DNA from 4 places in the Desulfobacca acetoxidans DSM 11109 genome. Region 1 is predicted to be linked to each of the others. Evidence: riboswitches for the same ligand, from Rfam matches in the RefSeq annotation. Region 1 holds a riboswitch; each other region holds the start of a gene.
What was found. Region 1 has a riboswitch for cobalamin ahead of cbiM (cobalt transporter CbiM). Riboswitches for the same ligand answer to the same signal wherever they lie in the genome.

Region 1 (2,191 bases):
GGTCTTCATAGAAATGCGCTCCGGCAACCAACATCAGCGGGATGAGCCTCACTTTCCGAAATTTTGCTGCGGTTACTGCTTCCAACACCTGTTTCAGAGATGGGTATCCCTCCACAACCCCGACATACAAGTCAGACCCATGAACCTCCCGCAGGATGCTTTCCAGGGTCGGATACGCGGCCCAAGATGGATGGTCCGTGCCATGACCCACCAGAACCGGGGCTTCTCCTTCGGATAGATTATTCTTAAAATCAAATGACTTAGCCAGTTGTCGGTAATCCTCATAAGAACTTAATAAAGGGAGTCCGATACTGGTGCGAATGGCTAGAGGTTTGACCTCTTCCAACAGACGATAGAACTCATGCCCGCAAAGCAGATGCATGGATTGAATCACTGCCCAGGTATGACCTTTATCGGATAAGGCCTGAAGGACTTCATGGGGATGCCTTACTTCAAATTTTCTCCGGTGCCTGAGACGGTCCAGGACCATACGGGAGGAAAAGGCCCACAAAATTTCGTGGCCGGGAAACTCCTCCCGGATAATCGTATCCACAAAGTCATAGGTCTTAAAGGCGTTCGTGGTGGTCCCAAAGGCCGTCAAAACGATGGGTGTCTGCATACTTTAGCTTCCTGAAAACCTAACTCAGTGATTCAAGACAAATATTTTTAGGCATATATTTTCTCTAGCATTTCCGGGCGGACTTTAACTAGATAAAAGAAGACAAACATGGTAAAGAGACCCTCGATAATCATTACCGGAATATGAGCCAGAACAACCAATCTGGCTACCGTAAGAAACCCCTCGCCGGTAAACATGAGGGACAGGGCGGTGAACAGGGCAGTCAATAACACGGTGCAAAACCCGCAGGCAAAAGACGCCACCACTGCCAGAGTCCCCTCCTGGCGCAGCACGTCCCGAAAGATATAAAAACAGAGAACTGCGGGAGCAGCGACGTTAAAGGTGTTCACCCCCAATACCGTAAACCCACCAAATTGAAAAAGCAAGACCTGCAAAAAGAGTCCTATGAGAACGGCCGGAAATGCCGCCCAACCCAGCAAGAGTCCCATAAGGCCGTTCAACAACAGATGCACACTGGACGGACCTATCGGCACATGGATAAGGGAAGCCACAAAAAAAGTGGCCGATAAGATACTCACCCGAGGAATGGCTTCATAGTCAACCTGTTTCAGGCCGATGGCAGTGCCCACCGCCGTCAAAGCGGCGCCCGCGCCCAACACCGCGGGACTAAGAACTCCTTCAGAAATATGCATGTTCTGCCCCCTCAGAATATTTTGGCGTTTGGCAATCAGCTTACGAGTGCTGATTGCCATTTAGAAATTAACCCCAAGCCAGGGAAATGGTTTACGCCAAAGTGCACCCACATGTGGACCCATATTGCCCCCCCCCGCAAAAAAAAATCCCTAAGTCCGTGTGGACTTAAGGATTAACCCAGCTTTTTCGTCCTTAATTTCCGGAGAGCGCTTGTCCAGAGCGGTCCGTTCCCGGGTTGGTGTCTTTCGCACCACCCAGATTCATCCGGGCAGGTCTTCTGGCTTCCGGATCGTCCTAATACCTACACCTTCCCATTTCCCTCAAAGGAAACAGTGGCCTTAGCAGGGTTCGTCCCCGGTTACAGCGGCGGGACCGCGACGGCTCTTCCGTCTTCCCTATTAAACCCGCATGGGTACCCAGATGCCATACTATAATCTGAGAGGTCCGATCCTGTCAACACATTTTCCCGAGTTACCGGCTCGGGAAATCAGGCCGGACAATTCGGAGATTTGATCAGAATTTAGTAATAGGGCAAAGGAGCAGTACGGCATGGAGCTCCTTTGCCCCGAACTATTATATTAATTACAGATCAACGATCATCTCGGCTTCATTGCCGCACTGGGTACATGCAATTGTACGTTTCACCTGCCCGGCTTCGGGTTTCCCTGAAGCTTCGGCCGGCTTGGTCCCCACGATGAACTCTTCGCACTTGATGGTCATTTCCGCCTCGTTGCCGCAATTTTTACAGGTGCAGACCATAGTCTTTTTTTCTTCCATGACATCCTCCTTTGCATCTTGAGTCGCAAGCCCTAATTCTGTTAATTAGAGGACTCGCAGGAAGGCCACGAGGTCTTTCTTCTCCTGGTCAGTCAAATTTAGACCTTGAACCAGATTGAAAAATTCCACGGTATCCTCCAG
Region 2 (2,191 bases), 1.1 Mb from region 1:
ATTCGCAGTATGGAGCCGGAGCATGCAGGGTTTGAGAGCACATATAAATCTCCGCAGGGCAGGGAGCACCGCAGAAATGGCGAATGGCGCAGCTTCGGCAGGGTTCGAAATCCTCCACCTTGCGGCTGGTCATGTCCTGGAAGGGGCGGGTTCTGAGGATGTCCTCCACCGGAGTGTTGAAGAGATTGCCCCCCCTAAATTCCGGGATGCCGATGAACTCGCTGCAGGGGAAGAGGTCACCTCTGGCTGACAGGGCAAAGAAACAGCGTCCGCCGCCGCAGGGAGAGATGTCGCACATCAGGCGGCGGGCCAACGGTGCTACGATGCCTATGAGGATATTGGCAAAATTGGCGATGACCAGTTTGCGGCCGGTGGCCTGAAACAGATCATGGCTCCGCTCTAGGGCGGCACTGAAGTGTCGGGCAAAGACTTGGTCATCCGGTTTGAGATCACGGCCTCCGGGTTGAGTGCAACGTACCGGATTGAGCATGGCCACCCTGACACCGGCGCCATGAAGAAATTCTACCATGTCTGTCAAACGGTCTACATTGGTTTGGGTGACGGTGCAGATGACACTGTAGTTTGGGTAATCTGCTAACCGGTCCAAGAGAGGAGCTACTACACCGTATACCCCGCGGCCCTGCCAGTTTTTCCGCGTTTGATCAGCAATATCCGCTACCGGAGCGTCCAGGGAGAGGCCCAGGCTGACCTGGTGCGCCTGGATAAAAGCTAATGCTGCATCGTCCAGCATAGTGCCATTGGTCTGGATGCCGAAGCGAAAGCGGTTGCCGTATCGTTCAATCCCGGCAAAAACCGCATCCCTGACCATCATCGGTTCGCTGCCATGAAATATAATCTGCGGCATGACACCCTCCGGCAGGGTACGGCCGAAGTAATCCGACAACATCTCTAATGCTTGGAGGAGCCGCAACGGCGGCATATCCATCCCGCCGAGCCGGATGTCGCTGGGGATATAACAGTAGGAGCAATTTAGGTTGCATCGTTCTGTAGGGTTAAAATAGACCGCCGAGGGGATCAGCTCAAAGCGCAGGGTTTGCATCTCCCGCTGAAAGTGTTCCTGGTGTTCCATGAATATCTGGGGTATGAAGTTGCCTAATAAGTATTCTCCAGCCTCGGCCCGGGGAACCAGGGTCCAGAAACCGGTATCCCCTTCGATGAGGACGGCGTAATCGGGATGACCGATATCCATCAGGGAAAAGCGGGGGCCCTGCCCCACATTGGCAGAGACCCCGGCAAGCGATGTTGCAGGTTTCAAGAGTGCATCCTTATCTTACTTCTTGTTGTCCAACAGAATGTAGTGGGATAGGCCAGTGTTGGTGCCATCGGATTTGCAGCTATAGCGGTAACCGATGGGGGCAAGTTTTTTGGAAGAATCTGGGGTAATGACCTTTTGTTGCATCTTCCATCCTCCTTAGGATTAAAATAAAAAAGGGAATCCCGTATGATACGGAACTCCCTTTACCATAAGCAGTTCACTAAATTGTGTCTGGAACAGCAGGTCTTCTGGCTTTCGGATTAACCGTTGAAGGCGCAACCTTCCCACCGCAGTGGCCTGCGGCAGTGGCCGGGATATTCCCTTCGCCCTCCTCGTCCCCGATTACAGCGGCGGGACCGCCACGGATTTACACCGTGTTCCGGGATGCTGACCAACATCTAATTCATACTTAATCCTCCCGCCTTTGTCAATGATAAACCGGCTTCGGTGTGCGATAAATATTTCTACAACCGGTTTGCCTTTGGCCTATCGCGCCCATCGTTTTCTATAATTGTGGAAAGGATTGTATCTCTGCTGATCGCATGATAAAAAATAATCGTTCGAAGGACTTTCATGCGCCTTGTTAAGGGGCTTATTTGGGCTGCTTGAGGTTCGCGCAACTTAAACCGTATCAGAAAAGAGGCTGCCCGCGTTATTTGTAAGATATTCAAATGTTCAAATAACTCTTTGATAGTCTCCACCCGGAAAGTCCTTTATTTTTGGAGTTATCCCTTGTAGGGGCAGGCTAATCCCGCTCCGACAAATATGATTTTCGTTTTTCTCTTTGTGCTGCAAGGGGCAGCAACGCAGTTTGCGGATGAACATTAATTATGAAACACGGCGTCAGATTTCGTACTTTGACCGGCAATCGTGGCAGGTGGAACCTCAGGACACCATGATCGGATTTGATGCCGC
Region 3 (2,191 bases), 1.6 Mb from region 1:
CTTAAAAAGCTCACCTTCCCAGCGCCTGTGGGAGGTTCCCCCTTTCCCCCCTTTTCTCAAGGGGGGGGCAGGGGGGATTGTAATATTTTCCTTTACCCCTACCTTTGTAATTTAACAACATTGAGGTCAGGGTGAGGGGTGAATCAGATATTGTGGGCATCGATAGACTTCCGCCGCGCCAACAAAGACCTGTTCGGTTAATGACAGGATAATCCGTCTTTCCCCCTGATCACGGCCACAATCAGTGACTCCGGCGCCGCCGCGCCGCAGCCAGGCGACAAAGACCGGCGCCCAGGAGCAGCACCGCGCCGGGGAGGGGAACTGGCGCAGCATCCAACGTAATCACCCAGGCTTCCGTCTTCCCAGCAGGATTGGACCCTTTTCCGGCAATCGTGAGGCCATCCGCAGAGACGCCAAGGGCTTCTGTTAACCCCCATCCGGTCGTGTCGACGCCGGCCGCGATCAACAATTCTTCAATGCTGACCATTCCAAGTTGTTCCGTCCATACAAACGCCTCAGTGCCGTTTCCAGATGTGCTTCTGCCAACCACGGTGGACCCGTCCGCAGAAACCGACAAGGCTTCGCTCGAAAAACTTCCTCCCGCCAGGTCGCCCAGGCCTATCATGCCGCCTGATTCGGTCCAGAGAAACGCTTCTCTTCCGTTGGAGGATAAGGAATTTCCGACCACGGCCAAGCCGTTATCAGAAATATCTTCCGCTACGCTCTTAAAAGATCCTCCCGGCAGATCTCCTAACCCCACCATGCCGGTTGATGCTTTCCAAATAAATGCTTCTTGACCATTGCTGGAGTGGCTCCAACCGACCACGACCGAACCATCCGCGGAAACTCCAGTGCCCTTGCTGTTAAAATCAGATCCCGGCAGATCTCCTAACCCCACCATGCCGGTTGATGCTTTCCAAACAAAAGCCTCATCACCGCTAGTGGACGTGGAGTAACCCACCACAGTGGAACCGTCCGCAGAGACGCTATCGGCGTAGCTTCTGGTATACCCCCCCGCTAGGTCGCCCAGACCTTTTATGCCGCCTGACGCGGTCCAAATAAACGCCTCTTCGCCTAAGCCAGACCGGCTCCAACCAGCCACGACCGAGCCATTCCCAGAAACGCCGAAGGCGATGCTATAAGTTTCCCCTCCCGGCAGATCGCCCACCTTCGCAAAGCCGCTCGAAGCCGTCCAACGAAACGCCTCGGCAGCGTAAGTAGGGGTAGACTGAAGACCGACTATAATGGAGCCATCCGCAGAAATGTCGTAAGCTACGCTACCTTTATAACCCTCCGACATGCCAAGGCCCGAAAATGTCATCGATTCGGAAGCCGCGGGAAGGAGCAGCATCAATGCCAAGGCCATGAAACAACCAAGCATCTGGTTCGTTATTGTCCTTCGATCAATACGCATGTGTTTATCTCCCTTCATGTACCATTATTTCAGGCAATTCGTTTATGCAATGGATAAACAAAAAAACCGGGCTGCCTGGTGGCAACCCGGCCGTCTCTGCTGAGACCCGCGGCTTTCCGGCCCCCGGTCGCCCGGGGTGTGGCTTGTTCACGACGTAACCATTTTTGGATCAGGCGGTGCCTTTGCTTACATCATGCCATGCTGCTTTACTCCGGCTGAGAGTTGACCGAAAAAAACCCGATTCCGCGGGAATCGGGGCCTTGCCTCATTCTGGCATCTACCATCTCTATAAGGCCCTCGGACCCGTTCCGCGAGGTCTGCATTGGACCATATCCCTATGAAACTGCCAGGTCTTCTGGCTCACGGATCGACCTACCAACCGCGCCTTCCCATGGGAGCTGCACTACCCCACAGTGGCTCACCTGCGGCCTTCGTCCCCGTTCACAGCGGCGCGCCCGCCTGGGATTCACACCCAGTTCCCTTGGCCAGTCATGGTGTTATCGTTCCTTGATTCACACCCTTCCCGGGGTCCGCTCGGCGACCCACCGGGGATCACTCTGTAGCTTCACCTCCTTTCCGGAAAATTCGGCGCCCCGAGACAACCTCCATTGCCATCCCACAATCCCGGGCGCCCCCTTGACTGGCCGAAAATGCTGGAAAAACAACTTTCGGCCATCAATTCACAATTGCAATCATATTAAAAATCTCAGTTAGAGACTTGGGCAATATTGCTCAATGTTGAGATAATTTTGCTCTTTTCTACTGTCGCCATATTAG
Region 4 (2,191 bases), 480 kb from region 1:
CCAGGCCTACCTGAATGGCCTTCTTGGCCCCGGCGATGGTGTCGTAGGTGTCGATCAGCAGCACCGTGTTGTGGGGAAAGGCCCGCGCAAAAGCCCGAAAAGACTCAATCTCGCTTTTGAAACTGGTCACATAGGAGTGAGCCATGGTACCGAAGATAGGCAGACCGTAGAGCTTGCCGGCCAGGACATTGCTCGTCCCGACAAAGCCGCCCAGGTAGCTGGCCCGGGCAACTTTGAGCCCCGCATCCGTTCCTTGCGTGCGGCGCAGGGAAAAATCCACCAGCCGCCGCCCCCCGGCCGCTACCGTAGAGCGGGCCGCCTTGGTGGCGATCATAGTTTGCAGATTGATGGCGTTGATGAGAAAGGACTCGACTAACTGCGCTTCGATAATAGGCCCGGTTACCTCCAGGATCGGTTCATCCTTGAAAAAGATGCTCCCTTCCGGCAGGGCCCAGACCTCCCCGGTAAATCGCACCGTTTTTAAGTAATCCAGAAAGGCGATTTTAAACAGGCGGGTTGAATCCAGATAGGCCAGATCGTCTTCGCCAAAGCGCAGGGTTGCCAGATAATTAAGCGCCTCCTCCAACCCGGCGGCCACAAAATAGCCCCGATCCGGGGGATACTTGCGGATGAAGAGGCTAAAAGTCGCCTCCTCATGCATTTCCTCCTCCAGATAGCTGGCTGCCATGGTCAGCTCATAGAGATCGGTGAGAAGGGCGTATTGCTCCCCTAAGTGGGGGTGGTTTATATGCGGGTTATTGGATAGCATTTTTTTGAACTATAAATGTAATGGAATGACCTCTCTGCGTCAATAAATTTTATTGTTCAGCCTTATTAAACCAGACTTGACGGAGGACAGATGTCGTGATAATAAGGTATCATAACAGTAGAGTTGATCTGCGGGTTGGCTGCCGCCAACTACGGAACCCGGTGTGAATCCGGGGCGGTCCCGCCGCTGTAACCGGGGACAAAACCGGCAGAACCACTGTCTGAGCCCACTCAGGCGGGAAGGGCCGGGGGAGGTTGATCCGGAAGCCAGAAGACGAGCAGGTCGATCCTCAGGGCAGGTTTATGGCAACAACCGCCCCTGGCCAGACGCGCCAGGGGCTTTTTTTATGGTGCCCAACCGGTCTAAGTTGCATAAGGCGAATACAAGATTCGCCCCTACCGATGGGCCTGCCGGTACTGCAGTGCCGTAGCGCCGTACCGCCGTAGTTAGCAATTGTTCGCAGCACAGGCTGGAAAGCCGGTGCTACCGGGAAGTCATTACTCATGATGGGCGGGTAACCGCTAAGTCAAGACAATAAAATAGGAAAAGATTTGGCAAACGCTACAGGTGGAAAAATGGCTGATCAGATGTTAGCAGCGGTCCTCCGGGGACCCAAAGATTTAGCGATCACCGAGGTCTCTCGCCCTCTCTGCCCGAGCGGCGGTCTCCTCATACAAGTGCGCGCCTGCTCGCTCTGCGCCACCGACGTCAAGATGTGGCAGCGGGGACATCGTGACCTGCTGTTGCCTCGCATCCTGGGGCATGAGCTCGCCGGAGAAATTGCCGCCGTTTCCGATGATTTATCTGACTTTCAGGTGGGTGACCGGGTGCAGGTGGCTCCGGGATTGCCCTGTGGCCGCTGCCGCTGGTGTCTACAGGGCGCTCCGAACATGTGCCAGGCTATGCAGATTATCGGTTTTCACCACGACGGCGGTTTGGCCGAGTTCGTCGCCGTTCCCGCCGCCGGTGTGCACCAGGGGGCGGTATCGCACCTGCCTGACGCTCTAGCCTTTGACCTTGCCGCCCTGGCCGAGCCCTTGGCCTGCTGCCTGAACGCCCAGGAACTGGCCAGGGTTGGCATGGGGGACCAGGTTGCCATTTGGGGGGCCGGTCCCCAGGGCTGGCTGCAGGTCCAGGTGGCGCGGTTGCGGGGAGCTTCCCGGATAATCCTGGTAGAAAATGATCCCGGACGCTTGCAGGATGCAGTCCAAGCCGGGGCCGATCTATTGTTGGACATTTTCCAGGAAGATCCGGTAACCGCCATTTTGGAGACCACGGCCGGCAAGGGAGTGGAGGTGGTGATTCCAGCCTGTGGCTCTTTGGAGGCTTTTGACTGGGGTTTGGCGGTACTGGCGAAACGAGGCCGTCTGTGTCTTTACTCGGGTCTGCCCAAGGAGGTAGAAACTCATCCGGTAAACCTCA

Region 2: it holds a riboswitch for cobalamin, as region 1 does, so the genes downstream of both, cbpA (modified peptide precursor CbpA) here and cbiM (cobalt transporter CbiM) in region 1, are expected to answer to the same signal.
Region 3: it holds a riboswitch for cobalamin, as region 1 does, so the genes downstream of both, DESAC_RS03815 (hypothetical protein) here and cbiM (cobalt transporter CbiM) in region 1, are expected to answer to the same signal.
Region 4: it holds a riboswitch for cobalamin, as region 1 does, so the genes downstream of both, DESAC_RS13435 (zinc-dependent dehydrogenase) here and cbiM (cobalt transporter CbiM) in region 1, are expected to answer to the same signal.

What each region holds. Positions count from the first base shown of each region.
Region 1 is NC_015388.1:2,495,476-2,497,666, forward strand. Features, by position in the region: gene DESAC_RS11160 (sirohydrochlorin cobaltochelatase) at 1-619, opposite strand, end outside; gene cbiM (cobalt transporter CbiM) at 667-1,272, opposite strand; cobalamin riboswitch at 1,524-1,708, opposite strand; gene DESAC_RS11170 (hypothetical protein) at 1,856-2,050, opposite strand; gene DESAC_RS11175 (cytochrome b6) at 2,096-2,191, opposite strand, start outside.
Region 2 is NC_015388.1:1,407,927-1,410,117, forward strand. Features, by position in the region: gene cbpB (peptide-modifying radical SAM enzyme CbpB) at 1-1,276, opposite strand, end outside; gene cbpA (modified peptide precursor CbpA) at 1,292-1,420, opposite strand; cobalamin riboswitch at 1,498-1,704, opposite strand; gene DESAC_RS06075 (GGDEF domain-containing protein) at 2,094-2,191, shown strand, end outside.
Region 3 is NC_015388.1:900,710-902,900, reverse strand. Features, by position in the region: gene DESAC_RS03815 (hypothetical protein) at 242-1,414, opposite strand; cyclic di-GMP riboswitch class I at 1,492-1,567, opposite strand; cobalamin riboswitch at 1,743-1,919, opposite strand.
Region 4 is NC_015388.1:2,978,278-2,980,468, forward strand. Features, by position in the region: gene DESAC_RS13430 (nicotinate phosphoribosyltransferase) at 1-769, opposite strand, end outside; cobalamin riboswitch at 881-1,066, shown strand; gene DESAC_RS13435 (zinc-dependent dehydrogenase) at 1,345-2,191, shown strand, end outside.